DNA from 3 places in the Rhizobium beringeri genome. Region 2 is predicted to be linked to each of the others. Evidence: riboswitches for the same ligand, from Rfam matches in the RefSeq annotation. Region 2 holds a riboswitch; each other region holds the start of a gene.
What was found. Region 2 has a riboswitch for thiamine pyrophosphate ahead of thiC (phosphomethylpyrimidine synthase ThiC). Riboswitches for the same ligand answer to the same signal wherever they lie in the genome.
Positions count from the first base shown of each region.

Region 1 (12,211 bases), on a different contig from region 2:
CAGGCAAACGATCTGGATCCTTTGGGGAGCCATCCTGGCGGGACTGGGAGTCGTGGTCATGATCGTCCTTTCGCGGCTACACCGGAGAGGATGAGGCCGTGAACCCTTCTGACCGAGCCAATGAACTGAGGAGAATGGCATGAGCGCAGCTGAAATCGACGGTTTCGCGGCGCGGATCAGGAACCACCAGGGCGGCATGATCTCCGCCTGGGTGGGTATTCCGGACGCCACGCTCGCCAACCACCTGGCGCAGGAGGCTTTCGACGCCGTCGTGCTGGATATGCAGCACGGCATGTGGGACATGCCCTCGGCAGCGAACGCCGTCGCCCAGGTGCGCCTTGCCGGCAAGCCGGCGCTGGCGCGCATACCGGTCGGTGATTTCGCTTCCGCCTCGCGCCTGCTCGATGCCGGGGCCTCCGGCATCATCGCGCCGATGATCAATTCGGCCGAAGACGCGCAAGCTTTCGTCAAGACCACGAAATACCCGCCTCTTGGTGACCGCAGCTGGGGACCGTCGCTGGCACTTAACCATACCGGCCTGTCCGCCGATGATTATCTGAAAAACGCCAACGCGCTCACCGTCGCCATCGCGATGGTCGAGACCCGGGCAGCACTCGAGGCGATCGACGGCATTCTCGGCGTTGCCGGCATCGATGGCATCTTCATCGGTCCCTCCGATCTTTCGATCGCACTGTCGAACGGCGACCAGGTGGCGCCGAACGCCGCCGAGATCGACAGCGCCATGCAGCATGCGGTTTCGCGCTGCCGCGCCCACGGCAAATTCGCCTGCGCCTTCGCCGGCGACGGCGAGCGGGCCGGCGAGCTCCTGAAATTCGGCTTCGATCTGGTCATTGCCGGTGCCGAGACAGCGCAACTGCGCTCCGGCGCCCGCCGCGCCATCAATGCCGCCCGCAGGATCGCTTCGGCTTGAACGTCATTTCACCGGTTTGACGGCCAGCCAGATGACGTGGCGGGCGCCGCCGCGTTTGCCGTTGGCGCGCGTGTTGACCACATCGACGGCAAAACCGCTGCCCTTGAGACGCCGGGTGAAATCCGGGTCCGGGCCGGACGACCAGACGGCGAGCACGCCGCCGGGACGCAGCGCGTCGCCGGCGGCGCGAAGGCCGGCGAAATCATAAAGCCGGTCGTTGGATTTGCGGGTCAGGCCATCAGGGCCGTTGTCGACATCGAGCAGGATCGCGTCATAGGCGCCTTTACCGGAACGGATCGCCTCGCCGACGTCGCCCTGATGGATGCCGACGCGCGGATCGTCGAGACAGCCCTGGAAGACCTCGGCCATCGGCCCGCGTGCCCAAGCGATCACGGCCGGCACCAGTTCGGCGACGGTGACGCCGGCATCTTCGGGAAGGACGGCGAGAGCGGCGCGCAGGGTAAAGCCCATGCCGAGCCCGCCGATCAAGATCCTTGGCTTCGAGTGCGACTTGATCCGATCCCAGGAAAGGGTCGCCAGCGCTTCCTCCGAGCCGCTGAGACGGCTGTTCATCAGCTCGTTGGCGCCAAGCATGATCGAAAATTCGCTGCCGCGCTGCTTCAGCCGCAATTCACCGGTTTCGCCGGGAATGGTCGCGGAATCGAGCTGGATCCAGGGCAGCATGACGGTTTCGCCTCATATGAAAGAGACCGTCCCCTAGCATAGGGCGTCAGATGAGGCCAGCAAGCCGGCCTTAGATCATCCGCATGAAATGATCCTGCTCGAATTCGACGATGTCGTCCTGCGGCACGGCCGAACGGCGGCGGATATCCTCCACCTCGTCGGGCCTCAGCCGGGCCTTCGGGTCGTCGAAGCGGACATCCGGATCGGGTACGGCCGAGAGCAGCAGACGGGTATAGGGATGCAGCGGATTGTCGATCACCTTGGCGACGCTGCCCCATTCGACGATCTGGCCGGCATACATCACGGCGATATCCTCGGCGACATAGCGGGCGGTGGCAATATCATGGGTGATGTAGAGCAGGCCGAGATTCATCTCCTGCTTCATCTCGTTCAACAGGTTCAGCACGCCGAGGCGCACCGAGACATCGAGCATCGAGGTCGGTTCGTCGGCGACGATCACCTCCGGCTTGACGGCCAAGGCGCGAGCGATGTTGACGCGTTGGCGCTGGCCACCGGAGAGTTCATGCGGATATTTCGGCGCGACGAGATCGGGATCGAGCCTGACGCGCTGCAGCAGTTCGCGGACCGCGACGTCGATCTCTGCCCCCCTGATCTCCGGGCGATGGAGCTTCAGCGGCCGCCTGAGATGATGGGCGATGGTGTGGGCGGGGTTCAGCGAGGCGAAGGGGTCCTGGAAGATCATTTGCACCGAGCGGCGGTAGCGGGCGATCTCGGCGGATTTGGCGGCCTCGACAGGCCGGCCCTTGTAGAGAATCCGGCCCGATGTCGGTAGATATTCGCGCATCGCCATGCGGGCGCAGGTGGTCTTGCCGCTGCCGGATTCACCGACCAGCGCCAGCGCGCGGCCGGCATGCAGCGAAAACGAGATGGCGCGCGCCGCATGCACGGCCGCGGAACCATGACCGAAGGTCTTCGTCACCTGGTCGAGCGCGAGAATGGCGTCTGTCATAACAGCACTCCTCCATGCAGCGAGGGGAAGGAGGCCCAGAGCTTTTTCGTGTAGTCATGCTTGGGCGTCCTGTAGATCGCCTCGGCCGTGTTCTGCTCCACCAACTGGCCGGCGAGCATGATGCCGATGCGGTCGCAGAATTGCACCATCAGCCCGAGATCATGGGTGATGAACAGCACGGAAAAGCCGAAGCTGCGGCGCAGTTCGTTGATGCGCTGTAGGATTTCGCGCTGGACGACAACATCGAGCGCCGTCGTCGGCTCGTCCATGACGACGAGCTTCGGATCGAGCGCCATGCAGATGGCGATGACGATGCGCTGGCGCATGCCGCCGGAAAACTGGTGCGGATAGTCGCGCATGCGATCCGGCGGGATGTCGACGAGCGTCAGCATCTCGGCGGTGCGGTCGCGGGCTTCCGCGCGGCTCATGCCTTTGTGGGTCCGCAGCATGTCGTAGAATTGCGTTTCGACGCGCAGCACCGGGTTCAGCGAGTTCATGGCGCTCTGGAAGACCATGGCGACCTCGCGCCAGCGGAAGGCGCTGAGCGCCTGCCGGTCGAGGCCGAGCACGTCGCGGCCGTCGAGCAGGATGCGGCTCTCCTTGCGGATCAGCGCCGGCGGTTTGTGCAGGCGGCTGATGGCAAACGCGATGGTGCTCTTGCCGCAGCCGGATTCGCCGGCAAGGCCGAAGACCTCGCCCGGCGCGACGTCGAAGCTGACATCGTTGACGGCGCGAAAATCCTTCTCCTCGCCGATATAGTCGATGGTGAGGTTCCTCACCGAAAGCAGCGGCTGCGTCACAGGCGGCCCTCCCCGGAGCGGACGAGCAGGGACCAGCGCTTCAGGTGATTGCCGGTGCGCAGCCGTGGGTTGGCGATTTCGTCAACGGCGAAGTTCAGCAATGACATGCCGATGCCGAGGAAGGCGAGCGCGAAGCAGGGGGTGAGAATATCCCACCAGGCGCCGACCGAAAGGGCCGAGGCCTTCTGCGCATTGTAGAGCATGGTGCCCCAGGAGATCGCTCTCGGATCGCCGAGGCCGAGGAATTCGAGCGTCGCCTCGGTGATGATCGCGAAGATGACGCTGCCGATGAAATTGATGCCGACGATTGAAATCACGTTGGGAAAGATCTCGAATGTCATGATGCGCCATTGCGGCTCACCCATCATCTCGGCGGATTTGACGAAATCCTTCTGCTTGACGGAGAGCGTTTCGGCGCGGGTGACGCGTGCGCCCCAGGCCCAGGAGGTGGCGCCGAGGATGAGGGCGATGACGAGGGGGCTAGCCTGGCCGATGAAGGCGGCGAGCACCAGCAGCAGCGGCAGGTTCGGAACGACCAGTACCATATTGGTGAAGAAGCTGATGATCTCGTCGGTCTTGCCGCCGCGATAGCCGGAGATGATGCCGAGCGCGGTACCGACCAGCGTGATCAGCAGGCCGGCGCCGAAGCCGACGGCAAGCGAGGTGCGGGCACCGTAGATCAGCCGGGCAAAGACATCCTGGCCGATGCGCGTGGTACCGAGAATATGGTCGAGTGACGGCGCTTGATGCGGCCGCCCGGTGCGGGCGGCGGGATCGTACTGCGTCAGCAGCGGCGCTGCGATCGCGACGAGGACGATGAGGGCGATGATGACGAGGCCGATCAGCGCCTTGCGGTTTTGAAGCAGGGTCTTCATCTCACGCTCCCTTCAGCCGCGGGTCGAGCATGATATAGCTGACGTCGACGATAAAATTGGCGATCAGCATGGTCGCGGTCATGATGAGGAGCTGGCCCTGGATGACGGGGTAATCGCGGGCGAGGATCGCCTGGTAGAGAATGTTGCCGAGGCCGGGATAGTTATAGACGACCTCGGTCACCAGCGAGCCGCCGAGGATGGTGCCGATGGCGATGGCAAGGCTGGAGACGGTCGGCAGCAGGGCGTTGCGCGCCGCGTACCAGAGCATCACATGCCGGTCCGAAAGGCCCTTGGCGCGGGCCATGACGATATAGTCCTCGCCGAGCAGGTTGATCATGTTGTTGCGCATGGTGACGGTGAAGCCGCCGATCAGCACGGTGCAGAGCGTCACCATCGGCAGGATGCCATGATAGGCGAGGCTGCCGATATATTGCAGGCTGAAGGCCGGATCGAGCGATGGGTCGGCGGCATAACCGTTCGGAAACCAGCCGAGCGTGAAGCCGAAGATGAAGAGCACGATCAGCGAGGTAACGACGGCCGGTACCGAGGTCGCGAAGATCGCTCCGACGGAGACGATGACATCGAACTTGCTGCCGCGGCGCCAGGCGGCGACGATGCCGAGGAAGGTGCCGAGCGCGAAGCTCACGATCGTCGCGGTGCCCATCAGGCCGACCGTCCAGACGAGGGCATGGCCGAGCACCGAGGTGACCGGCAGCGGAAAATATTTGATCGAGCGGCCGAGATCGCCGGTGAAGATGCTGCCGAGATAGGTGAGGTATTGTTGCCAGAGCGGACCGTCGACGAAGCCGAAGGTGAGCTTCAGCGCCTGCAGGCTTTCCGGCGGCAATTCGGTGCCGGCGCTCGAGAACATGATCTGCACCGGATCGCCCGGCATCAGACGCGGCAGGAAGAAATTGATCGTCGCTGCCGCGATGAAGGCTGCCATATAGAAGACGAGGCGGCGAAGCAGGAAAGCCATGGGGACTCCGTCGTGACGGAAGCGGCGCTTTACGCCGCTCCCGAGGATTGCGTTGCTTACTTGACCGGCTCGAGGGCCAGGAGGTTCAGCAGGCGTGCCGGATTGGTCCGCGAGATCGACGGATTGACGAAGGGGTTTTCCTTGGTCGACCAGCCGGTGAAGCGCTTGGTGTTGTACTGATACCAGTTCGGATTGTTGAACACCGGAATCACAGGCATGTTTTCGGCGACGATGCGCTGCGCCTTGTTCATCGCGTCCTTTTGCTTGGCAAGGTCGGCAGTCTGCGTGAACTCGGTGACGAGTTTCTCGACCTCCGGGTTGAACCAGCGCTGCGCAGTGAAGCGGGTCTTGCCCTTGTCCGAAGCACTGAAGGCGCGCTTGTAGGGGTAATAGGGCGAAGCCGATGCCGGCAGGCTGTTGATCGCCGCATCGAAGGTGCCGTTGATGAGGTTACCGGTCCAGACGGCTTCCTCAGGCGTTTCGATCTTGGCGTCGACGCCGACCGCTTGCATGCCCTCGACGGCGAGGTTGACGGTGTCGATCCAGTCGGTCCAGGCGCTCGGGACGATGATCGAGAAGGAGATCTTGGTGCCGTCGGGATTGTCGCGGAAACCGTCACCGTCCTTGTCCTTGTAGCCCGCCTCGTCGAGCAGGGCCTTGGCGGCATCGGCATCATAGGTCGCGAATTTGCCGAAGTCGGCCTTGACGGACGGGTCCGCCCAGCTCTTGTAGAGCTCGCCCATCAGGCCGGGGTCTTCATTCAGCGTCGGATAGCCGTAGCCGGCGACGTCGATCATCGTCTTGCGGTCGAGCGCCATCGAGACGGCACGGCGGAATTTCAGGTCGTTGAAGGCCTTCTTGTTGTCCTCGTTCGCCGTTTCCAAGTTGAACAGGAAGGCGACCATGCTGCTTGGCGAATACCAGTAGTGGAAATGCGCCGGATCCTTGGAAACATAGACATTGTCGATATCGGGAATGAAGGAGACGCCCCAGTCGAGCGTGCCGTCGGCCGTTGCCGTCAGCATCTGGTTGTTGTCGGCAAGCTGCGGGAAGCGCATGCAATCGACCTTCAGGTGCTCGTTGTCCCAGTAGTTCGGGTTGCGGCACTGGTCGTAGGTCTGGCCGGTGAAGCGCGGCACTTCCGTCAGCGGGCCGCTGCCAACAGGGGTCTCGCTGGCGAAGGTGACGGGATCAGCGACATCCTTCCAGATATGTTCGGGAACGATCGGCAATTGCGAGATCTGCTCGGCGGCGAGCGAGCTCGGATTGGCGAGCGTGAAGCGGACCGTCTGGCCGTCGACGGTCTGGACATCGGTGATGAAGGTCCAGATGCTGACGAAGTCGAGCGCCGGGAACTTCTTCAGGTAATCATAGGTGAACTTGACGTCGGCTGCGGTCAGCGGCTTGCCGTCCGACCATTTCAGGTTCGGGCGCAGCTTGAAATCGATGCTCTTCAGGTCGTCGGAGAGCTTGAAGCTTTCAGCCAGGCGATAGACCGGCTTGTTGCTGTCGAAGCGGTTGAAAATAACCAGCGGCTCATAGATGAAGTCGAGCGTGGACTGGCGCGACGAGGTCTGGTTGAACGGGTTGAAGTTGCGAACCCAGGTCGTCGCCGGTTCGATATTCACGGTGAGGATCGTCTGCGCCATGGCAGATCCCGAAAGCAGTGTCAGCGCGGCGGCGGCAAGAAGATATTTTTTCATGTCTTATTCCCCTTTTCTTATGCGGTGAGAGATGACGTGCCGGTCAGGAGACCAGCACGCTTGCAAACATGTGTTCGACTTCTGCGTGGGCGGCGCGGAAATCGACCTTGAGATTGCCGAGTCGGGATTTGCCGGCGGCGATCCGCTGCAGGGCGGCTTCCGTCAGCGGACGGGCGGCCTTGGCGGCGGCTTCGCTTTCCGGAATGTCGCCGTGGCTGTGGAGCGCGATGTCGAAGCCTGCGTCGAGCACTTGTTTGACGCGTTCCGGCAGGGTGCCGGAGAGCGACTCCATGAAGATGCAGTCGGAAATCAGCACGCCCTCATAGCCCATCTCCTTGCGGATCACGTCATGCATGATCGGCGAGACGGACGCCGGCAGTTCCGCGTCATAGGCCGAATAGACGACATGGGCGACCATCGCCCAGGGCGTATCCTTCAGCGCCACGAAGGGTTTGAAATCGGTCGCGGTGAGCGTCTCGCGGCTGGCGTCGACCACCGGACGCTCTTTGTGGGAGTCGAGCGTCGCGCGGCCATGGCCGGGAATGTGCTTGATAACAGGCATGTTGCCGGTCTCGAGCAGACCGTCGACCACCTCGCGGCCGAGGGCAGCGATGAAATCGGGATCAGGGCCGAAGGAGCGGGCGCCGATGACCGTGCTCGTCGTCTCGAAGACGAGGTCGAGAACGGGCGAGCAGCCGCTGGAAAGGCCGAGTTCCGTCATCATCGCGCCCATGGCCTGGGAGGAAAGGCGCAGTGCTTTTTTACCGAGATCGAAATCGCGGCGCGCAAGTTCGGCGAACTGGCCGAAGCTGCGAAAGAGCGGCCAGGGGCCGGCATCGAGATGCTGAACGCGACCGCCTTCCTGGTCGGTGAAGACAGGCGCGTCATCGCGGCCGACAGCTTCGCGGAAGCGGTCGATCAGCCGCCTCGTCTGCTCCGGCTCGCGCTGATTGCGCCGGCCGACGAACAGGCCGAGCGGATTGGTTTCGCGAAAGAGGGCGAATTCATCCTCCGAAATAGTGGGATTCGGAAGGCCGACGAAAAGGGCGAGCGGGGTCGAGGACAATTCTGTAGCTCCGGGATCAGATGGTCATTTCGGCGTGCTTCTCAACATGCCTTCGTAGATGCCCTTGTCGGGGGCGGGGATGACGGTTGCGCCTGCGGTCTTGGCGTAGAAATCGACCGGGCCGGCATCGCCGATGAAGGCATAGGCGTGGCCGAGCGTCTTCATGGCCTGAAGGCAGGCGGAAAACAGGGCGAGCCCGATGCCTTTGCCGCGCGTTTGCGGGTCGACGCCGGTCGGGCCGAAGAAGCCGCGCGCCGTCGTGTCATAGCAGGCAAAGCCCAGGAGCTTACCGCCGTCGACTGATATCAGGCAGGCGATTGGCTGGCGGGAAAAGGCGACCGTGACTTCGCTTGCCCAGTTCTCACTAAACTGTTCGCGAACCCAGTTGGCGATGAGATGCAGTTCCGGGGGGAGGGCCGGACGGATGGAGACGCCAACACGGTAGGCCTTCTGTTTCAGGTCGGCGAGCTTAGCGGAGTATAAGCTCACAAGCAGGTCTGGCACCTGTCATTCCTCCAGTTATTCCGTTATTGCGGAATGTATCCCCTTTTAGTGTCATAGACTTGGCCATCTGGCCGGGCTTGTCAACAGGGTTTTTCAAAGGGGCAAAGGGACGACCTGCCGCAGTCGCCGCGGTTTCAACGCAAAGTAGGTGCCGAACGCAAAAACGGCCCGGCAAGGCCGGGCCGTTTTCGATTGGTGGCATGTTCGCTGAGCGAGCGCCTATTCTCCGTCTTTCCACAGCGCATAAAAATGCTGCACCGGGCCGTGGCCGGAGCCGACAGTGAGGTGTCCGGCAGCGGCGACCGCGCCGGCGAGGTAATCCTTTGCAATGGCGACGGCCTCCCGCGCCGAGGCGCCCTTGGCGAGCTCGGCCGCCAGGGCGCTGGAGAGCGTACAGCCGGTGCCATGGGTGTTCTTGGTCGGGACGCGCCTGGCTTCGAACCAGTGCAGGCCGGCGGCGGTGGCAAGCACGTCAGGGCTCTCGTCGCTGTCGAGATGGCCGCCCTTGACCAGCACTGCGGCCGGGCCAAGCGCCAGCAGGCGTTCGGCCTGCGCCGCCATCTCCGCCCGGTTTGTCGCCACCGGCTGGTGCAGCAGCGCGGCGGCTTCGGGCAGGTTCGGGGTCAGCAGCGTGGCAAGCGGCAGCAGCCGCCGGGTCAGCACGTCGACCGCTTCAGGCGCGAGCAGGGCGGCTCCACCCTTGGCGATCATGACAGGGTCGATGACGATCGGAATGTCGCGGTGGTCAGTCAGCGCACCGGCAACGGCATCGGCGATGCCGGCATTGGCGATCATGCCGATCTTGACGGCATCGACGCGGACATCGGCAAAGACGGCATTGATCTGATCGGCGACGAATTGCGGCGGTACCAGATGCACGCCGCTGACGCCTTGCGTGTTCTGCGCTGTCAGCGCGGTCAGCACCGCCATGCCGTAGACGCCGCGAGCGGAGAAGGCCTTGAGATCGGCCTGGATGCCGGCGCCGCCGGAGGGATCGGAGCCGGCGATCGAGAGAACGTTGCGGATCATGCGCGGACCTTTCGAATTTCTGCGGCGATGCGGCGCGTGGCCGCTTCGGGGTCCGGCGTACCGCAGATGGCGGAAACGACGGCAAGCCCTTTGGCGCCCGCGGCGAACACTTGGGCGACATGATCCGCCTTGAGCCCGCCGATCGCGACCGACGGCACCGGCGAGGCCTTCCCCAGCCTTGCAAGACCGTCAAAGCCGATCGGCTGCTTGTGGTCGGCCTTGGTCGGTGTCGCAAACACTGGCCCGACGCCGGTGTAATCGATGAGATCAGCATCGACGGCACCGGCGAGCGCCTCGCTCTCGACCGACAGGCCAAGGATCATGTCAGGGCCGATCAGGGTGCGCGCTCTGGATGCATCCATATCATCCTGGCCGATATGCAGGCCGTCGGCGCCGATGGCGATTGCCGCCTCGACGTCATCGTTGACGATGAGAAGGGCGCCGGTCCCATCTAGCGCCTGTTTCAAGGCGCGGCCGGTCTCGATCATCCCGATGGTGCCGGCATGTTTGTCGCGCAGTTGCACCATCGTCGCGCCGCCGGCAACGGCAAGGCGCGCAGTTTCGACCATGCCGATCCCCACGCAGAGATCGGGGTCGAGGACGAGGTAGAGAGAAAGGTCGAAAGCCTTCATGCCGCCGATATCCTCGCCCTGGCATCGAGCGTTTCGGCGTCGAGCGCGGCCAGCGCATCGAGGAAGCGCCAGGAGAAGGAGCCGGGGCCGGCCGCCCCAAGCGCTGCCTCCTCGCCGGCGATGGCGAAGGTTGAAAGCGCAGCAACCGTCGCGCCGAAGATATCCTCAGGCGCCGTCGCGGCAAAGGCGCCGACGAGGCAGGTGAGCGAACAGCCGAGCGCGGTGACTTGCGGCATCAAGGCCGATCCGCCTTCGATGCGCACGGCCCGCTCGCCGTCGGTGACGAAATCCACGGCGCCGGTCACGGCGACGACCGCCCGCTGACGCTCAGCCAGCCATCGCGCCGAACCTTCCGCCTGCTTGACCGGATCGCGGCTGTCGACGCCTTGGCCGCGGCTCTCTCCGCCGGCAAGCGCGATGATCTCGGAAGCGTTGCCGCGGATGACGGTCGGACGCAGCGCCAGGAGGTCGGCGACGGCGTTGCGGCGGAAAGCCGTGGCATAGTGAGCGACAGGATCGAGCACCCACGGCTTGCCGGCTGATGTCGCAGCCTTTGCCGCCGCCTGCATACCGTCGATCCATTGCGTCGACAGCGTGCCGATATTGATGGTCAGCGCACTGGCGATCCCGGCGAATTCGCCGGCTTCTTCCGCAGCATGCACCATGGCGGGCGAGGCGCCCGCGGCAAGCAGAACATTTGCGGCAATGTTCATGGCGACGTAATTGGTGATGCACTGAACGAGCGGCGGCTTCTCGCGCATCGCCTTCAGCATCGCTCCGGGTGTAGTCTTGGTCTGCATATGGCCCCTTTCAGGCGGGGGCGGGCACGGGGCGGTTCGTGCGGGCTAAGCCGCGACCCCGAGCGACTCCCTCCGCCGGCATTATCCGGTTCAGGTTCGAAGGGTGCTTCTCAGCCCGTCTGTCGACGAACGCCCCTGTCTCTCATCGCGCTCTTTTTCGCAGAGAACGGGCCTGATGTCACCTCGAAAATGACAATCATGCGACCGACGCGCCGCGCGATGGCTATGGATGATTTATGGGTCTGGATCGCCCTTCATGAAGGATGAGAGATCGCCGCCGATTCGGGTTTGACCAGGTTTTCCCGAATGTCGTCCGCCGGTTCTGTTCCGGGCTACCCTCGTCGTTGCCGTTTTGCCATGCGGCTGTCCTCTCGTTTTTCGAGAAGAATAACAGTAGCAACCGTGGGTGCAATGAATTTCTAAAATACATCTCTGTATTTGTGAGGAGCATCGGGAAAAACGCAGATGCCGGAGAGGCTCTTTTCTTCGCAGGAATGAGGCTCATCTTTTCAAGACTTTGCAGCAGTGGGGATAGTGCGGAATTATTCATCCTATCCGTTCATCTGTCGAATTTTCAATGAAGACGGGCAGGTGGACAGCTTCGCGTAAGTTGCGCGTCGTCTCATGGTCCTCGCCAATCGGTTTTATTCGAGCGTTGAAATCTCTTGGCGAATTCGATGAGGGCGAGTCTCGGCCGAGCGCAAGACTTGATCTCTCAGAACGTGAAGTAAATATCTAACGGAAACTTTACCGTGCTGACACGCTTAGGTTGACTAAATGACGGATTGTAGCGATACGGCTTTACACACGAATAAAATCTTCCTGAAGTTGTATTTTAGATGAGAAAATTTTTGAAAATCGGCATGAAGCGGGCCCTTCCGACTATCGCCCCCGTTTTGATATTCATCGCTTGCGCCAACCCGGCTTTTTCGCAATCACCTGTTCCAGCCGATCAAGGACCGGAACAGGTGCAGGCGCCCGCTCAACCGGCGCCGGCCATGAAATCCCAGAAATTCGACGACTGGTATTATCGCTGCACCGGTTCGGCAGGCACTGAGGCTTGCGAAGTCGCCCAGGTCGCGCAAGTCGCCAAAGACGGCAAACCCGTCAATATCCTGACGCTGGCGATCGCAGCTTCGCCGGCCGGTTCCCAGGGCAAGGGCGAAAAGGGCAAGGGCGACAAGGGCAAGCCACGGCTGCTGCTGACCGCCCTTTTGCCGCTCAACGTCTACCTGCCC
Region 1 is NZ_SILG01000003.1:378,738-390,948, reverse strand. Features, by position in the region: gene ELH03_RS29335 (hypothetical protein) at 1-94, shown strand, start outside; gene ELH03_RS29330 (HpcH/HpaI aldolase family protein) at 140-931, shown strand; gene ELH03_RS29325 (spermidine synthase) at 935-1,615, opposite strand; gene ELH03_RS29320 (ABC transporter ATP-binding protein) at 1,686-2,585, opposite strand; gene ELH03_RS29315 (ABC transporter ATP-binding protein) at 2,582-3,385, opposite strand; gene ELH03_RS29310 (ABC transporter permease) at 3,382-4,260, opposite strand; gene ELH03_RS29305 (ABC transporter permease) at 4,262-5,239, opposite strand; gene ELH03_RS29300 (ABC transporter substrate-binding protein) at 5,296-6,942, opposite strand; gene ELH03_RS29295 (glycoside hydrolase family 3 N-terminal domain-containing protein) at 6,986-8,008, opposite strand; gene ELH03_RS29290 (GNAT family N-acetyltransferase) at 8,033-8,512, opposite strand; gene thiD (bifunctional hydroxymethylpyrimidine kinase/phosphomethylpyrimidine kinase) at 8,732-9,541, opposite strand; gene thiE (thiamine phosphate synthase) at 9,538-10,173, opposite strand; gene thiM (hydroxyethylthiazole kinase) at 10,170-10,973, opposite strand; TPP riboswitch at 11,024-11,120, opposite strand; gene ELH03_RS29270 (invasion associated locus B family protein) at 11,813-12,211, shown strand, end outside.
Region 1: another riboswitch for thiamine pyrophosphate. It lies ahead of thiM (hydroxyethylthiazole kinase); the one in region 2 lies ahead of thiC (phosphomethylpyrimidine synthase ThiC).

Region 2 (6,982 bases):
AAGAGCAGTCATTTGCCAAATTGCTCTCGTATCGGCGGAAATACTGACCTCGTGAATATCGCATGAGGGGAACGAGGCCGACCTAGCCCATGGCCTCGTTGCAGTATCGGGGACAACCGGCAGCACCCACGAAGGCTGCTATCGACTAGGTGAGCAGAAAGCCTTAGTGCGTATCTCTCGAAGTTTGAACCACTCAGCTTAGTGCCCTCTGCGCGGCCGATTGGCTGTAGATGCCCTCTCCCGACAAAGGCTCGCAGTCAGTAAAGTGTCCTCTTGTAGGCGACCTCCAGATCGTCATCCATTCTGCGCATCTCATCGGCATCCGTCGGTGCGCCCGTCGTTTCGTCGAGGATGATCTTGACGAGAGATGGCATTTCGCGGCGATCCTGAAAATGATCCGGGCTCCACAGGTGGGAGCGCCGGAACGCCTTGGCGCAGTGCATGTAGACTTCGCTCACCTCGACCACGATTGCGAGCTTGGGAGCGCGATCGTTGACGCTCATGCCCGCCAGAAGTTCGGGGTCGGTCGTCAGCGTGGCGTGCCCGTTCACCCGCAACGTGTCGTCAAAGCCCGGTATGATGAAGAGCAATCCGACGATCGGATTGGCGATGATGTTGACCAGCGTATCGAGACGGTTGTTTCCAGGGCGGTCGGGTATCGCCAGCGTGCGCTCGTCAAGAACCTTGACGAAGCCGACGGGGTCGCCGCGCGGGCTGACATCCGCCTTCCCATCCAGATCCTGCGTACCGATGCAGAGGAATGGCGACCGGCTGATGAACTCCCTCGCATGCTGGCCGATCGTCGCCTGACATTTCTGAATGGCCAGCGCATGGGTTGCCTCGAACAGGCCACGAAGAGACTGCTCGTCTCTTATGGCGAATTCCGGGTCGAGCTCGAACCTGTTCATGCACCCCCTCGAAGCGGTAGTGTTGACTGGGCGGCGGCCTCGCCCGAGCAATTCGCCTAGGCGGCGACCGTAAAAAGATGTACGTACCTCATTCTCGTACAGCAAATCACAGCGACGATCAAGATCGTCGAAGGATTAACCCCCGACACCCACTCGCGGGACACGACCTGAGGGCAAACGAAGTCGCAGATATGACAGCTGTGCGACGTAAGCGCCGGGTCCTTAACCGAGGCGCGACCATTGATCAACCTGCAGCGCCGTCTACATAGTGCTGGCGAGCAGAACCGAATCCTCACTACAAGATCAGGAGAACAAATGGCCCGGCTTATCGACACCGTAGCCGTCGTGACTGGTGGCGGCAGAGGAATTGGACGGGAGATCGCCCTCCAACAGGCACGGGAGGGCGCCAGGGTCGCTGTGCTTGCGCGAACAGCCACCGAGATCGAGGAAACAGTTTCGCTGATTCAAGGAGAGGGCGGTCAAGCGATAGCTTTGCCGACCGACGTTACCGACCAAGGCGCCGTGGAAAGCGCCTTTAGGCGGATCGCGACTGAATTAGGCCCAGTTGATACATTGGTCAATAATCACGGCTCTTTCCAGGCTTTCGGACCAGTATGGGAATGTGATCCTCTTGTCTGGTGGCGGGATGTAGAGATCAATTTTCGAGGAACCTTCCACACCTGCCGCGCGGTATCTCCGACGATGTTGGCGCGGGGCAAGGGTCGGATCGTCAACCTTGTGGGTGGTGGAACAGGCAACAGCTTCCCACACGGCTCCGGTTACGCATCGAGTAAAGCAGCCATCATGCGTCTGACCGAGTGTCTCAACGATACGACGATCGCTCACAGCGTGCGTGCCTTCGCAGTCGATCCGGGGCTTGTGCGAAGTGCGATGACCGAAATGCAGCTGTCATCGGAGGCGGGGAAAACTTATCTTCCTGGCATCCAGCAGCTCTTCGACGATGGCGTCGACATCGACCCTTCACGCGCTGCCCTTCTGATCAGAGATATCGCTGCTGGTCGTTTCGATGTTCTTGCTGGTCGGCTCTTGCGCGGCGTCGATGATCGCGACGCGCTCGAAGAGGAAATGTACGACGTGGTCGCGGCGGATGGCAGGGCGTTGCGCTTCAGCGCTATCGAGCAACAAAAGCTCTGACGTTGCCGCCCGATGGAGCGGGTTGGCTCGATCAAACTGGGAAACTCTGCGCCCATGCGGAGGGACGGAGGCCGATTGCCCCAAATGCCCCTGCCGGCGACTGCGGGCTGGGTCGTAGATGCATGCGTCTTCGGCTCTTTCGGCGATCTTTGCTTAGAGACCAGCTTGAGTCAGCCCTGAAGCGCCGTGCCCTTCAGGGCTGCCGAACCGACGCGTAGCGGCGATTACCTGTGTTTAAGGGAGAAGAACCATGCGCCTGCTGGTCATAGAAGAACGGACGTGGGGTCGCTGTGATGATCGAAGAGGTCGCGATCGCTGAGGGATTTGAAACGCCGGGATCGCGACGATCATGTCTGAGGCCTTGAAGCTTGCATCGGAGGCCGATGTCGCGATCATCGACGTTCGGCTGGGCGACGGTCTCACCGGCCCCTCCATCGCCCGCTCTTCGTTCGCCTTCGGACTGGGCGTCGTCTATCTCCCCGCGAATGCCAATCTGGTCGAGGAGCCTGACGGGCAGTCTGTGATCACCAAGCCTGGCCGTTGACGATGGCGGTGAGCCTATAAACGGATCGAGGGACGCATTGATGATGGTGTCACCTCGGCGCTGACATCGATGAATTATTGCGAGTGAGTCGGACTTCGGTCCGATGGTAGTCAGCAAGCTCTCTGCTAATTTCCGTTCCGCTGACACTGCAAAACTCAGCACGAAAAGGGTGTCTGCCCCTGATCCGGAGCACCCTTTTCAAACTCATTTTCGGGAATACCCTTTGACCCTCGGCACCGATGGTGCGCGGGCGGCCAACCTCACAATTGTTCGTAGGTATAGGCAATTTGTCGGTGCACCTTGCGTGCGATGGGGTTGCCCATGAAAAAGCCCCCGCCACGTGGCGGGGCTGAGTTCGCATGCAGGAAAAGTCAGGAGTGGTCGGGTGATAGCGGATGGGCACCGAGCCGTTGGCGATTTCTTCGCGTTCCTGGAGGTTCTGGCGGGGAATCGCGCCGGCGCTGAGCATGCCTCCAGCGGTCGGTTCCGGATGGTGCCCTAAGGGCTTGACGGAACGCCATTTCTCACAATAGCTTAAACCTATTCACCAGGGGGGTCCCGCCAAGGGGCTGAGATATTGCTGGTCGGATCGGCTTTGGCCGCCCGAGGCGCAGTGACCCGTTGAACCTGATCCAGTTCATACTGGCGTAGGGACGGTGCGGGCGCTGCGGCAGCGAGGGCGGGTATCCGTCCTTCGGAATCCACGGCGTTTTTTCATCATTCCAACACTGGAACTGGGTCTCCAAACGTCAAACCTTGGAGCCTCGAACCATGAATATTGCAACCACCAAACTCACTCCGGTCGTCACCACAGGTCCGCTTCCCGCCTCCGCGAAAGTCCTCAAAGCAGGCACCATTCATCCGGATATCCGTGTGCCGATGCGTCAGATCGCATTGCATCCGACCTCTGGCGAACCGCCGGTCACTGTCTACGATTCTTCCGGTCCCTACACCGCAGAAGGCACCGACATCCACATCGATGCAGGCCTGCCACGCCTGCGCGAAAGCTGGGTTCTTGCCCGCGGCGATGTCGAATCCTACGACGGCCGCATCGTCAGGCCGGAGGATAACGGCTTTATTTCCGCTGACCGGTTGACGCCGGAATTCTCCGTTCGCAACCAGCCTTTCAAGGCGAAGGCGGGGAGGGCCGTTACCCAGCTCGCCTATGCGCGGGCCGGCATCGTCACGCCGGAGATGGAATTCATCGCCATTCGCGAAAACCTCGGCCGACAGGCGGCTAAGGATGCTCTCATCCGCGACGGCGAAAGTTTTGGCGCCCATATCCCGGATTTCGTGACACCGGATTTCGTCCGTCGGGAAGTCGCGGAAGGCCGAGCGATCATTCCCGCCAATATAAACCATCCAGAATCCGAACCGATGATCATCGGCCGGAACTTCCTGGTAAAGATCAATGCCAATATCGGCAATTCCGCCGTCACCTCGTCGATGGAGGAGGAAGTCGAAAAGATGGTCTGGGCCATCCGCTGGGGCGCCGATACGGTCATGGACCTGTCGACAGGCCGAAACATCCACAACATCCGCGAATGGATCGTCCGCAATTCGCCGGTGCCGATCGGTACCGTACCGCTCTACCAGGCACTCGAAAAGGTAAACGGCATTGCCGAGGACCTCACCTGGGAGGTCTATCGCGATACGCTGATCGAACAGGCCGAGCAGGGCGTCGACTATTTCACCATCCATGCCGGCGTGCGGCTCGCCTATATCCCGCTGACCGTCAATCGCGTCACCGGCATCGTTTCCCGCGGCGGCTCGATCATGGCCAAGTGGTGTCTGCACCACCACAGGGAGAGTTTTCTCTACGAGCATTTCGAGGAGATCTGCGACATCTGCCGCGCTTACGACGTTTCCTTCTCGCTCGGTGATGGCCTGCGCCCGGGATCGATCGCTGATGCCAATGATGCGGCGCAGTTTGCGGAACTGGAAACGCTCGGCGAGTTAACGAAAATCGCCTGGGCGAAGGATTGCCAGGTGATGATCGAAGGTCCCGGCCATGTGCCGATGCACAAGATCAAGGAAAACATGGACAAGCAGCTTGCGGTCTGCGGCGAGGCGCCCTTTTATACGCTCGGACCGTTAACCACCGATATCGCGCCGGGCTACGACCACATCACGTCCGGCATCGGGGCTGCGATGATCGGCTGGTTCGGTACCGCCATGCTCTGCTACGTGACGCCCAAGGAACATCTCGGCCTGCCGGACCGCAACGACGTCAAGGTGGGCGTCATCACCTATAAGATCGCGGCGCATGCCGCCGATCTCGCCAAGGGCCATCCGGCGGCGCAGGTGCGCGACGATGCGCTCTCGCGCGCCCGTTTCGAATTCCGATGGGAGGACCAGTTCAACCTCTCGCTCGATCCGGAAACCGCCCGTTCCTTCCACGACGAAACGCTGCCGAAGGAGGCGCATAAGGTGGCGCATTTCTGCTCCATGTGCGGCCCGAAATTCTGCTCGATGCGGATTTCGCACGATATCCGCGCCGAAGCGCAGAGGGAGGGGTTGCAAGCCATGGCCGCCAAATATCGCGATGGCGGCGATCTTTACATGCCGGTCGAAAACCTTCCGAGTAACGCATAGTGTCTACCTTTCTCGTCAGAGGGGCCGGCGTTGCCGGCCTGGCGGCGGCCCATGAACTCGTCAAGCGGGGCTTTTCGGTTGAGGTGATCGAGAAGGCCGGCGCGGCGGGCCTTGGCGCCTCGCATTTTGCTGGAGGAATGCTGGCACCCTATTGCGAGCGGGAGGCGGCCGAAGAGGTTGTCCTGACATTGGGGCTGGGCGCGGCCGGATGGTGGGAGGAGGCCGTGCCCGGCGAGGTTCGTCGCCGCGGTACTCTGGTATTGGCGCAGCCACGCGACCTTCCGGATCTCGCTCGGTTTGCCGCGCGCACGACCGGTCATGTTTTGATCGATCGCAAGGGCGTAACCGACCTGGAACCTGCCCTTGCCGGCCGCTTCGAAAAGGCTCTTTTCTTCGAGCAGGAAGCGCATCTCGATCCACGGCGCGCACTGGCCGGGCTAGCCGACAGACTCCGCGAGCGCGGCGTGGTCTTCCATTTCGGCGGATACGAGCCGCAAGACCGGCGATTTTCCGGCGTGCTCGACTGCACCGGGCCAGCGGCGATACCGCGATTTTCCGGCATGCGCGGCGTGCGAGGCGAAATGCTCTATCTGGAAACTGCGGATGTGACGCTTTCCAGGCCGATCAGGATGCTGCATCCACGCCATCCGATCTATATCGTGCCCCGCGACGATCACCGTTTCATGGTCGGGGCGACGATGATCGAGGCCGAAGATGACGGACCGATTACCGCGCGTTCGCTCATGGAATTCCTGAACACGGCCTACACGCTGCATCCGGCGTTTGGCGAGGCACGCGTTATCGAGACCGGGACTGGCATACGTCCGGCGTTTGCCAACAACATTCCGCAAGTAATCGAAACGGAGGAGGGGCTCGCCATCGCCGGCATGCATCGGCATGGCTTCCTGTTGGCACCCGCCATGGCTGTGCGGGCCGCCGATATTCTCCTCGGGCGACATTCACGTCTGAAAGGCTAACCCCGTGAAACTGATCATCAATGGCGAAACCCAGGTCTGCGAGGCCGTAACCCTGGCCGAACTTCTTCATGTTCTGGAATACGAGGGCGACTGGTTGGCAACCGCCGTCAACGGAGATCTCGTGCATCGCGAGGACCGAGCCGGCCACCTGCTCGACGACGGTGATCGTATCGAAATCCTGTCCCCGATGCAGGGAGGTTGATCCATGCTTTCTCTTTATGATGCTGAGTTGTCTTCGCGGCTTCTGCTCGGTACCGCGCGTTATCCGTCACCGGCCGTCCTTGCCGAGGCGGTGAGCCGGTCCGGTGCGGAGATCGTCACGGTCTCGCTTCGCCGCGAAACGGCCGGCGGAAAGATGGGTGGAGCCTTCTTCGAACTCATCCGCCAGCTCGCGGTGCACGTCCTGCCCAACACCGCGGGATGTCACAGTGCGTCGGAGGCGATCCTGACCGCCAAGATGGCACGCGAAGTATTTGGTACCGACTGGATCAAGCTCGAGGTGATTGGTCATCACGACAGTCTCCAGCCGGATGTGTTCGAACTGGTCGAAGCCGCACGCATTCTTTGCGCGGAAGGGTTCTGCGTATTTCCCTATACGACGGACGATCTGGTGGTCGGTGAAAAGCTGGTCTCCGTCGGATGCCAGGTCTTGATGCCCTGGTGCGCGCCGATCGGTTCTGCCGCCGGTCCGCGCAACCCGTCCGCGCTCACCGCCATGCGGAGCGCCTTCCCGGACATCCCGCTGATCGTGGATGCGGGGATCGGGAGACCGTCGCATGCGACAACGGTGATGGAATTCGGTT
Region 2 is NZ_SILG01000006.1:267,269-274,250, forward strand. Features, by position in the region: gene ELH03_RS35620 (pyridoxamine 5'-phosphate oxidase family protein) at 258-908, opposite strand; gene ELH03_RS35625 (SDR family NAD(P)-dependent oxidoreductase) at 1,224-2,063, shown strand; gene ELH03_RS35630 (hypothetical protein) at 2,413-2,607, shown strand; TPP riboswitch at 3,147-3,279, shown strand; gene thiC (phosphomethylpyrimidine synthase ThiC) at 3,379-5,202, shown strand; gene thiO (glycine oxidase ThiO) at 5,202-6,179, shown strand; gene thiS (sulfur carrier protein ThiS) at 6,184-6,381, shown strand; gene ELH03_RS35655 (thiazole synthase) at 6,385-6,982, shown strand, end outside.

Region 3 (12,211 bases), on a different contig from region 2:
CCTGTTCGATCGATTCGATGCCGCAGAGCCCGCAGCCGACCGGCCCCGCCATGCTGCGGCGCCGCGCCCGCAGCCGATCGGCGACGTCGTCGACCAGGCTCACCTGCACATCGATCCCCTGCTCACCCTCGATGACCTCGACGCCCGATATCTCCGCCGGCCCGGCAATGATTCCTTCGGTCAGACTGAATCCGACGGCGAAATCCTCGAGATCCGCAGGTGTTGCCATCATCACCGCATGCGAACTGCCGCCATAGGAAAAGGCGATCGGCACCTCTTCCGGCACGATGCGAGAGCTGGTGTGCATAATGCCGTTGCGGCGGGCGGTTTCGAGAGCACGGGCGGTGACGGTGAAGGTCATGATGCGCGTTCCTGCTTACAGAGCCGCCCCCGCATCGTCACTCCGCTGCCTCGAGCTTGCCGGCGATGCGGCGCGATTGCCGCGCCTGCTCGTCATATTCCAGCTGCCATTCACTCGGCCCGTTGGAGGGCGAGACCTGCACCGCCGTCACCTTGTATTCCGGGCAGTTCGTCGCCCAGTCGGAGAAATCGGTGGTGATGACGTTCGCCTGCGTATTGGGATGATGGAAGGTCGTATAGACGACACCCGGCGCGACGCGATCGGTGATCAGCGCCCTCAGCGTAGTGTCGCCGGAGCGGCTGCCGAGCTTCACCCAGTCGCCGTCGCGAACGCCGCGCTGCTCGGCATCGTGTGGATGGATTTCCAGCCGGTCTTCCGCATGCCAGACGACATTCTCGGTCCGCCGCGTCTGCGCCCCGACATTGTACTGGCTGAGGATGCGGCCGGTTGTCAGCAGTAGCGGGAAGCGCGGACCGGTACGCTCGTCGGTCGCCACATATTCGGTGCGGATGAATTTGCCCTTGCCGCGCACAAAGCCATTGACATGCATGATCGGCGAGCCGAGCGGATTCTTCTCGTTGCAGGGCCACTGCACCGAGCCCATTTTATCGAGATAGTCGTAGGAGACCATCGCGAAGCTCGGCGTCGTCGCGGCGATCTCGTCCATGATCTCAGACGGATGGGTGTAATTCCAGTCGAGCCCCATCGCCTGGGCAAGCTTCTGCGTCACTTCCCAGTCGCCATAGCCGTTGCGCGGCGACATCACCTTGCGCACGCGGTTGATGCGGCGCTCCGCATTGGTGAAGGTGCCGTCCTTCTCGAGGAAGGTCGAGCCCGGCAGGAAGACATGGGCGTAATTGGCGGTCTCGTTGAGGAACAGATCCTGCACGACGACGCATTCCATCGCCGCAAGCCCGGCCGCGACATGTTTGGTATCGGGATCGGACTGGAGGATGTCTTCGCCCTGGATGTAGATGCCTTTGAAGGAGCCGTCGACTGCCGCATCCAGCATGTTCGGAATACGCAGGCCTGGCTCGTTGTTGAGCTTCACGCCCCAGAGCTTTTCGAAGATGTCACGCGTCGCATCGTCGGAAATGTGCCGGTAGCCGGGCAGTTCGTGCGGGAAGGAACCCATGTCGCAGGAGCCCTGCACATTGTTCTGGCCGCGCAGCGGGTTCACGCCGACGCCGGGACGGCCGATATTGCCGGTCGCCATCGCCAGGTTGGCGATCGCGATGACCGTGGTCGAGCCCTGGCTGTGTTCGGTGACGCCGAGGCCGTAATAGATCGCACCGTTGCCACCCTTGGCATAGAGCCTTGCCGCGCCGCGCAGATCCGCCGCCGGCACGCCGGTGAAGATCTCGGTCTGCTCGGGACTGTGCTGCGGTTCGGCGACGAAGGCCGCCCAATCCTCGAACTCCGACCAGTCGCAGCGCTCGCGGATGAACGCCTCGTCAAACAGGCCTTCGATGACGATCACATGCGCCAGCGCCGTCATGATCGCGACATTGGTGCCGGGCTTCAGCGGCAGGTGATACGAGGCCTCGATATGCGGCGAGCGGACGATATCGGTGCGGCGCGGATCGATGACGATGAGCTTGGCGCCCTGGCGCAGCCGCTTCTTCAGCCGCGAGCCGAACACCGGATGCCCGTCGGTCGGATTGGCGCCGATGACGACGACGACATCCGAATGCTCGACGCTGTCGAAATCCTGCGTACCCGCCGACGTGCCGAACGTCTGGCCGAGGCCGTAGCCGGTCGGCGAATGGCAGACGCGGGCGCAGGTATCGACATTGTTGTTGCCGAAGCCGGCGCGGATCAGCTTCTGCACCAGATAAGTTTCCTCATTGGTGCAGCGCGACGAGGTGATGCCGCCAATCGCCTCGCGGCCATATTGATACTGGATGCGGCGGAACTCCAGCGCCACATGCGCGAAGGCTTCGTCCCAGCTCACTTCCCGCCAGGGATCGCTGACCTTTTCGCGGATCATCGGATTGAGGATGCGGTCCTTGTGGGTGGAATAGCCATAGGCGAAGCGGCCCTTGACGCAGGAATGGCCGCGATTGGCCTGACCGTCCTTCCACGGCACCATGCGCACCAGTTCCTCGCCGCGCATCTCCGCCTTGAAAGAACAGCCGACGCCGCAATAGGCGCAGGTGGTCACGGCCGAATGCTCCGGCTGGCCGATCTGGATCACGGATTTCTCCGTCAGCGTCGCCGTCGGGCAGGCCTGGACGCAGGCGCCGCAGGAAACGCATTCGGAATCGATGAAATGTTCGTGCATGCCGGGCGAAACGCGCGAGCCGAAGCCGCGGCCTTCGATCGTCAGCGCGAAGGTGCCCTGCACTTCCTCGCAGGCGCGCACGCAGCGCGAACAGACGATGCACTTGGAGGGATCATAGGTGAAATAGGGATTGGATTCGTCCTTCGGCATCCATTTCAGATTGATGTCGCCATTGCTGCGCGCCTTGACGTGGTTGTCGCCCTCATAGCCGTAGCGCACATCGCGCAGGCCGACGGCGCCCGCCATGTCCTGCAATTCGCAATCGCCGTTGGCCGCGCAGGTGAGACAGTCGAGCGGATGGTCGGAAATATAGAGTTCCATCACGCCGCGGCGGATATCCTTCAGGCGCCCCGTCTGCGTGTGCACCACCATGTTTGCCGCCACCGGCGTCGTGCAGGAGGAGGGCGTGCCGTTGCGGCCCTCGATCTCAACTAGGCAGAGCCGGCAGGAGCCGAAAGCGTCGACCATGTCGGTGGCACAGAGCTTCGGCACCTTGATGCCGGCCTCCATCGAGGCGCGCATGATGGAGGTGCCCTCCGGCACGCTGATCTGCTGTCCGTCGATGGTGAGGGTCACCATGGCCTCGGATTTCGAAGCCGGAGTCCCGTAGTCGATTTCATGGATGAGAGACATGATGGGTCTCCTTGCTTGAGATGGTGAGGTCAGCGCAGGCGTTCCATGAAAAACTCGTCATTCCGCCGCCTCCACCAGAGGTGCCGGCGAAAAATCCTCCGGGAAATGCGTCATGGCGCTCATAACAGGATAGGGCGTGAAACCACCCAGCGCACAGAGCGAGCCGAACTTCATCGTGTTGCAGAGATCGGCAAGCAGCACCCGGTTCTTCGCCGGTTCGATGCCGTGAGCGATCTTGTCGGCCGTCTCCACGCCGCGCGTCGAGCCGATGCGGCAGGGCGTGCACTTGCCGCAGCTTTCGACGGCGCAGAATTCCATCGCGAAACGCGCCTGCTTCAGCATATCGGCCGTGTCGTCGAAGACGACGATGCCGGCATGGCCGATAAGCCCGTCCTTGGCGGCGAAGGATTCGTAATCGAACGGTGTGTCGAACAGCGCCCGCGGGAAATAGGCGCCGAGCGGTCCGCCGACCTGCACGGCTTTGACCGGCCGTCCCGTCACTGTACCGCCACCGATCCTGTCGACGATATCTCCGAGCGAAAGACCGAAGGCCGTCTCAAAGAGGCCGCCGTATCTGACATTGCCGGCAATCTGCAGCGGGATGGTGCCGCGTGAGCGGCCCATGCCGAAATCGCGGTAGAAGGCCGCACCCTTGTCCATGATGACGGGCACCGAAGCCAGCGAGATCACGTTGTTGATGACGGTCGGACAGTTAAACAGCCCCTTATGCGCAGGCAGCGGCGGCTTGGCACGCACGATGCCGCGCTTGCCCTCGAGACTGTTGAGCAGCGCCGTCTCCTCACCGCAGACATAGGCGCCGGCGCCGGTGCGCACCTCGATATCGAAGGCGCGGCCGGATCCGAGCACCGATGGTCCGAGAATGCCGGCCTGGCGCGCGATACCGACGGCCTCGGTCATCGTCGCGATCGCATGCGGATATTCCGAACGCGTATAGACGAAACCCTTGGTCGCCCCGGTCGCGAGCCCTGATATCGCCATGCCCTCGATCAACACGAAGGGATCGCCCTCCATGATCATCCGGTCGGCAAAAGTGCCGCTGTCGCCCTCATCGGCATTGCAGACGATATATTTACGTTCGCCGGCGGCATCGAGAACGGTCTTCCACTTGATGCCTGTGGGAAAGCCGGCGCCGCCGCGTCCGCGCAGGCCGGAATCGGTGACTTCCTTGACGACTTCGGCTGATGTCATCGAAATGGCGCGGCGAAGGCCGGCAAGGCCGCCATGCGCCTCGTAATCCGCAAGCGAAAGCGGATCGGTGACGCCGCAGCGGGCGAAGGTCAGGCGAGTTTGTTCCTTGAGGAACGGGAGGTCTTCAACCTCCCCGAGACAGAGCCGATGCTCGCCTCCATCAATCATCCCGGCATCGAACAGATCAGCCACATCCTTGGACTTCACCGGTCCATAGCCGATGCGCTTGCCGGCAACCTCGACCTCGACCAGCGGCTCCAGCCAGAACATTCCGCGCGAGCCGTTGCGCACGATCTCGGCATCGAAGCCGCGGGCGGCGATCTCCTGGGCAATCGCCTTTGCCACCTTTTCGGCCCCGAGCGCCAGCGCTGCGGCGTCGCGCGGAACATATATCCTGACCGTCATCGGCGCGCCTCCGCGACGAGTTCCGCCGCCGTCTGATCGTCGACCCGGCCATACACCTCGCCGTCGAGCATCACCGCCGGCGCGCAGGCGCAGAGCCCAAGACAGTAGACCGGCTCCAGCGTCACGCCGCCATCGAGCGTCGTCTGATGAAAATCGATGCCGAGCAGCGTCTTGACGCGTTCGGCCAGCGCATCGCCGCCCATCGACTGACAGGCTTCGGCGCGACAGAGCTTCAGCACGTGCCGGCCGGCGGGATGATCGCGATAATCGTGATAGAAGGTCACCACGCCATGCACCTCGGCACGGGAGAGGTTCAATTCCTCCGCGATGACGGGCATTGCTTCCTGCGGCACATAGCCGAATTCCTGCTGAACTTCGTGCAGAATGGGAAGCAGCGGCCCTTCGAGAAAGCGAAGATCGGCGACGATGGCTCGGGTGCGCGCTGCAATATCGCCTTCGGCGATATGAATGGTCATAAGGCAGCCCTCCCGCGGCTTGCTCGTTGCGGAACAGCGGGCCTCCCCCGGCCGAGTGCTATTCCGCAGCCACCATTTCAGGGAAGCAGCCGGCGATCAATAAAGCTATCTCGTTGCATGATAGGTTTTTTCTATCAAAGTTCTTCATCTTGCACGAGCACCCTCGCCTCGTGCAGCAAGGCCGATACAAGCGGCGTGAAGGGCTCGCGATAAGGCGCGACAAGGCCGACCAGATGATGCGCCTCCGGCTCGACGATCGGGATCATGCGGATTTCCACTGGAAATCCAAAGGATTTGGCCACGTTCCGCGGCATGATGCTCGCCCAGCGTCCAGTCCTGACATGCGAGAACAGCACGATCATCGAGTTGGATTCGAGCGTCGGATGCGCTGTGGCGCCCGCTTCCGTCAAGTGACGGTTGATGATCCGACGGTTCTGCATGTCGGCAGTCAATAGGCAAAGCCGAAGATCGCCGATCTCCCGCCAGGTCACGTTGTCGCGATCGGATAGCGGGCTGCCTGCAGCCGTGATCAGATTATAGCGCTCGGCATAGAGGGGAACGGTCGTGACGCGGCCGAGCGGCTCGTTTTCGAGATAGGTGATGCCGGCATCGATTTCGAGGTTTTCGAGCATGCTCAGCACCTGCAGCGAATTCCGCGAGACGATCGAAAAGGTCACGCCGGGATGCCGCTCCTGAAAAGGCGTGGTGATGCGCGAAAGCATGGCGAGCGCGGTCGGAATGGCGGCGAGGCGGATGTGGCCGGAAAGGCCGCGACGCGCGGCGCGCATCTCCTCGCGCATGGTGCGGGCATCGCCGACGATGCGCCGGGCCCATTCGAGCACGCGCTGCCCCTCAGGCGTCAGCCCCTGGAACCGCGAACCGCGCTGCACCAGCATGACGCCGAGCTGATCCTCGAGCTGCCGGATGGCAGCCGAAAGCGTCGGTTGCGAGATCCCGCACTCCTCCGCAGCGCGGCCAAAATGCTTTTCATTGGCAAGGGCGATGAAGAATTCCAGCTTGTCGATCATCCGGTCTCCCGATCCGGCATGACATCATCCGGGTCAGTTCATCTTTGACGCAGCAGCCGTGCTCCGCAAGGGCGATCGCTAACTGTTTTCTGCAGCCGGAAAAAGATCGAACAGCGATTCGAGGAAGGCAAGCACGCTGACATTACCGATGCTGTAATAGACCAGCCTGCCCTGACGGCGCGTATGGACCAGGCCTTCGAGCCTTAACCGCGCCAGCTGCTGCGAGACCATTGCCTGCTGGATGCCGAGGATGTTTTCGATTTCACCCACCGTCCGCTCCTCGTTCGCCAATATGCAAAGGATCAGAAGTCGGGTCTGGTGCGCTAGCGCTTTCAGCAGATCGCTCGCTTCGTGGGCTTTTCCAGCGAGTTTGTGCAATTCCTGGCCGGTCATCCCCGGCTCGGGTTTGGGCAACGGCATTCGGTATCTCGGAAGGGAGGCGATGAGGTAGATCAGCACAATAGCATATTCGCACAAGCGAATTGGTCAAAAGTGATGAAATGCCAAAAAAGGTCCAAACAAATCAGCAGATAAGCTGACCGCCGTTGATCTCGATCACCTGTCCGGTGATGTAGCCCGAGAGCGAGGAAGCCGCCAGGAACAGATAGGCGGGAGCGCAGTCCTCCGCCGTGCCGAGCCGCTGCAGGGGGATGGATTTTCTTGTCTGCTCCAGCTTTTCGCGGGAGGAATAGCGCTCATGGAATTCCGTCTCGATCGTTCCCGGCGACACGCAATTGACGCGGATTCCGTCCGGTGCAAGCTCACGGGCAAGCGCCTTGGAATAGGTCGCAACGAAAGCTTTCGAAGCCGAATAGATCGAGGAACCGGGGCTGCCGCCGGTCAGCGCCGAAATCGAAACCGTGTTGACGATGGCAGCGCCCGCGGCCGTCTTCAATGCCGGCAGCAGCGCACGTGTTAGTGCCACCACCGATGTCTGGTTGAGCCGCACGACCGCCTCATATTCTGCGTCGGTCAGCGTGGCAGCGGGAAAACGGCCAAGCATGGTGCCGGCATTGTTGACGAGTACATGGACCCTGTCGAAGAAGGCAAGAGCATCTTCAGCAAATTGCGCTGCCCCACCGACTGCGGAGAAATCGGCATGCAGCAGCAGCGCCCGTCTTTCGGATTCAGCCGTCAGCAGGAAATCCGGCAGGTCGCGTCCCGGCTTGCGCCCGGTATGGACGATCACCTTCGCGCCGCAGTCCAGAAACTGCCGGGCGACTTCAAGGCCGATGCCGCGGCCGGCGCCGGTAACGACCACATTGCGATTTTCGAATAGTCTGGGATGGAACACGAAGCCGTCCTCCTCGCGGACAATGCCGCCGGTTGCGTCATTCGCCCTTAACATATGAGTGCGCCGACCGAAAGAAAGGCGTGCACCGATCTTTCCGGGAGAGACTTGGTCTCTCCCCGGAGAGACTTGGCCTCGCCCCGGAGAGACTTGGTCTCTCCGGGGGGGACTAAGGTCTCGCCCTGGAAACTGCTCTTCCCGAGAAGTTCCAGCCTTTTAGTTTTCGGTCTCCAGAAGCCGCGCGCCTGGCCCCTCCTTGCCGAGCCGGTCGCAGGGATTGCGCAGCGGACAGCTTTCGATAGACAGGCAGCCGCAGCCGATGCAGCCGGTCAGACGGTTGCGCAGCAGGCTAAGCCGCCTGATTCGCGCGTCGAGATCATCCTTCCAGCGCGCCGACAGCGTCTGCCAGTCGGCGACGGTCGGCGTGCGCCCCTGCGGCAGGGACTCGAACGCTGCCTGGATTTCCGAAAGCGGAATGCCGACACGCTGCGCCACCTTGATGATGCCGAGCCGGCGAAGCACATCGCGCCCAAAGCGCCGCTGATTACCGCGGGAGCGGATGCTCGAGATCAGCCCCTTGGTCTCGTAAAAATGCAGCGCCGAGACGGCCAGGCCGCTGCGCTCCGCCACTTCACCAACCGTCAGGAGCTTGCCGAGCGGCGCTGCGGGAATTCTATCCATCACCTCTTGACCTCAATATTAGTTGAGGTTTTATAACCTTGGCTCCTGCAATCGTAAAGTCCAATCGCAACAAGGAGCGACGCATGAAAACACCCACCAGGCTGGCTGTCATCTACGGAAGCACGAGAGAGGGCCGCATCTGCGACCGGGTGGTCAAATGGCTGACGCAGGAGCTCGTCCGCTTCCCGCAGTTTGATATCGACATCATCGACCCGCTCGATTTCGCGCTGCCGGCCAACCGTGACATGACGCACCCCGAAGTCGACAGGCTCGCCAGACGGCTTGGCATGGCCGACGCCTTCATCATCGTCACGCCGGAATACAATCACAGCTTCACCGCCTCGTTGAAGTCGATCATCGATTTCTTCTTCGAGCCCTGGCAGGGCAAGCCGGTCGCCTTCGTTTCCTATGGCGGCATATCAGGCGGCCTGCGCGCCGTCGAACAGCTGCGGCTCGTCTTTGCCGAACTCCACGCCGTCACGATCCGCGATTCGGTCAGCTTTGCCGCACCTTGGAACCGCTTCGACACCGAGGGACGGCTCGATAATCCCGCCGACGCAATGCGTTTGCTCGATCGGATGATGACGAGGCTGGAATGGTGGACGCGGGCGCTCGTCGCTGCCCGCAGCGATCGTCCCTATGCCGACATCGCCGCCTGAAGCAGAAGCTCCGGTTCCGTTCCCGGCAGGTACGGAACCATTGGGAACACCCGGACAGGACCTCCGTCCGGGTGTTCCCCGTCACATCAGGCCCATCCCGACCGCGCGGACGGGTTCGCAATTTTGCTGTTGCGGGGAGAAAACCCCGGTGATAGTTTCCGCGCAAATAACAGGGGAGCTCCGTATCGCCGGGGCTGAGATGTGAGGTGCAAGCCTCTGGACCCTTCAAAGCTGATCTGGGTAATGCCAGCGGAGCGAGGTTCAGATGTTTTCAGGCGCACAAGTGTCACTTTATCCGATGTCCGGCAATTTCGTCGGCATCATTCTCGATGCCGTCAAGGCGCTCTATCCCTATCGCGACCGGCTGCGCATCGAGACCGATGACATCTCCACGCTGCTGGTCGGCCCGCCTGAAATTCTCTTCGCCGCCATGCACGATCTTTTCGTCGCCGCCGCCAAGACCGGCGAGCATTGCGTGCTGTCCGCTGCCGTTTCACGCGGCTGCCCCGGCGAGCCGGACGACGCCATCTGCGGCGTCAACCTTTCCCTCGGTCAGGCGGAGCCGCTTGCCGAGCGTATAACAGCCGCGCTTGCCGCCGTTGAAACCACCGCCGAGACCGGCCAGCCGACCGCCGCGCAATTCTCGCTCTACGTCATGGGAACCGATACCCATATGGACGAGATCTATGGCTGCATCGACTTCCTGAAGCGCTCCGGCACCTTCGACCGCGCCAAGAATTTCTGCACCAAGCTTTCTGGCGATGCCGGTACCGTCTTTGCTACCATTCGTGAGGCCTTCTATCGCTTCGGCGACCCCGAGGGACATGTGACCCTCGACATCACGGTGTCCGCCAATACAGCGCCGCGTGTCTTTTCAGACGCGCAAAGGACGCTGTAACACTTTAAATTGCTGCATAATTTTATCCTTAAATCGATTCCGATTTAAGGAATTATGCAGTGCCCGACGAAAGCCTGAAACGAACGCTGATGACACTGCCACAACCATCGGATTCGCGCCTTGCCGCGCTCCGCGCTGCGCTGTACCGAGCGATGCCCGCCTTGCTGGCCGGCTGCGTTTTTTTGGCGGCATGGGAACTCTATGTCGATCTTTCCGGTATCAAACCGTCCATCCTGCCGGCGCCTTCCCGCATCGTCATCCAGGGCTGGCTGAACCGCGAAGCCCTGATATCAAACACCTGGCCGACACTCGGCGCGACACTCGGAGGTTTCGCCCTGTCGCTGGCCTTCGCCTTCGCCGCCTCGATCCTCATGGATTTCATGCCCTTCATGCGCCGGGCATTGCTGCCGATCTTCATCGCCAGCCAGACCCTTCCGCTGGTGGCGATCGCGCCCCTCGTCGTCCTCTGGTTCGGCTTCGGCCTGTTGCCGAAGGTCCTGCTGGTGGCGCTTGTCACCTTCTTCCCGCTGCTCGTCGCCTTGTTGCAGGGCTATGAATCGACCGACCGCGACATCGCCGAATTGCTGAATTCAATGAAGGCGAGCCGCTGGCGCATTTTCCGCCTGGCACGGCTTCCCTCCTCGCTGCCCTATTTCTTCGCCGGCCTCAGAATCTCGATCACCTATGCCGTCGTCGGCGCGATCTTTGCCGAATATGCTGGCGCCGCCCGCGGCCTCGGCATCTATATCCTCAACGCCAAGAACAATTTCCGTCCCGATCTCGTGCTCGCCGCCGTCGTCGTCAGCGCCGTGCTGACACTCTGCCTCTTCGGAGCGACACAGATGATCCAGCGCCTCGTCATGCCCTGGCAACCATCCGGAGAGCAGCGCCGATGAGCGGTGAAATGGTTGAACTGCGCAACATCTCGAAGTCCTTCGACGGCATGAAGGTGCTGGGCGACATTTCGCTCACCGTCGCAGACGGCGAGTTCGTTTCGATCGTCGGCCCCTCCGGCTCCGGAAAATCGACGGTGCTGCGACTGCTGACCCAGGCGCTTCGACCCGATTCCGGCACCATGCTTTTTAACGGCGCGCCGCTGGAACAGGCGCCGCATTCCTTCGCCTTCATGCCGCAGCGCGACGCGCTGATGCCCTGGCGCCGGATCATCGACAATGCGGCACTCGGTCTCGAGGTGAAAGGCATGAGCCGCCGCGCGGCCCGCGCCGCCGTTGCGCCGCTGTTCGAGAGCTTCGGCCTCGCCGGCTTCGAACACCACTATCCCTCCGAACTGTCAGGCGGCATGCGCCAGCGCGCCGCGCTGCTGCGCACCGTCGTCCAGACCCAGGACATGCTGCTGCTCGACGAGCCTTTCGGCGCGCTCGACGCGCTGACGCGTACGCAGATCCAGGAATGGCTGCAGGGCATGTGGACCGAGCACCGCTGGACGGCGCTGCTGATCACCCATGATGTTCGCGAGGCTGTGTTCCTCTCCGACCGGATCTACGTGCTTTCGGCCCGTCCGGCGCGTATCATCCGCGAATTCCGCGTTCCGCTGCCCCGTCCGAGAAGCATTGCCGATCTCGGCTCGCCGGCGGCCCAGGCGATCGAAACCGAAATCCTGCAAACCCTTCTTCATCCGCAAGAGACCTGAGGAGGTCACCATGCTGCTTCTCACCCGTCGCCAGACGATCTTCGCCGCCATCGCGGCAAGCCTCGCCGGCCGCACCGCCTTCGCCCAATCGGCGCCCGCAAAGGTTCGCATCGCGCTCGACTGGACGCCCAACACCAACCATATCGGCATCTATGTCGCCAAGGCGAAGGGCTTCTATGCCGATGCCGGGCTCGATGTCGAAATTCTTCCCTTCACCGACACCAGCGCCGGAACGCTGGTGTCCAACGGCGTTGCCGATTTCGGCATCAGCAGCGAGATCGAGACCCTGACGCAGCGCGCTGGCGGCGGCGACGTGAAGATGGTCTACGGCGTCGTCCAGACGGAAACCGCACGCCTGATCTTCAAGGGTGGACGCGACGACATCAAGAGCCCGAAAGACCTCGACGGCAAGACCTATGGCGGCTTTGGCGGCACCTGGGAGAGCGCGCTGATCTCCGCGATAATCCGCAACGACGGCGGCAAAGGCGACGTCAAGACCGTCACCCTCGGAACCTCCGCTTACGAGGCGCTCGACAATGGCTCGATCGATTTCACGCTGGAGATCTACACCTGGGAAGGCATCGCCGCCGAACTGGAAAACCGGAAGATCAGCCGCTTCCACTATTCCGATTACG
Region 3 is NZ_SILG01000001.1:3,986,863-3,999,073, forward strand. Features, by position in the region: gene fdhD (formate dehydrogenase accessory sulfurtransferase FdhD) at 1-361, opposite strand, end outside; gene fdhF (formate dehydrogenase subunit alpha) at 399-3,278, opposite strand; gene ELH03_RS19895 (formate dehydrogenase beta subunit) at 3,336-4,892, opposite strand; gene ELH03_RS19900 (formate dehydrogenase subunit gamma) at 4,889-5,368, opposite strand; gene ELH03_RS19905 (LysR family transcriptional regulator) at 5,503-6,396, opposite strand; gene ELH03_RS19910 (ArsR/SmtB family transcription factor) at 6,475-6,816, opposite strand; gene ELH03_RS19915 (SDR family NAD(P)-dependent oxidoreductase) at 6,920-7,690, opposite strand; gene soxR (redox-sensitive transcriptional activator SoxR) at 7,904-8,368, opposite strand; gene ELH03_RS19925 (NADPH-dependent FMN reductase) at 8,452-9,027, shown strand; TPP riboswitch at 9,189-9,302, shown strand; gene ELH03_RS19930 (YkoF family thiamine/hydroxymethylpyrimidine-binding protein) at 9,293-9,925, shown strand; gene ELH03_RS19935 (ABC transporter permease) at 10,015-10,821, shown strand; gene ELH03_RS19940 (ABC transporter ATP-binding protein) at 10,818-11,576, shown strand; gene ELH03_RS19945 (ABC transporter substrate-binding protein) at 11,587-12,211, shown strand, end outside.
Region 3: another riboswitch for thiamine pyrophosphate. It lies ahead of ELH03_RS19930 (YkoF family thiamine/hydroxymethylpyrimidine-binding protein); the one in region 2 lies ahead of thiC (phosphomethylpyrimidine synthase ThiC).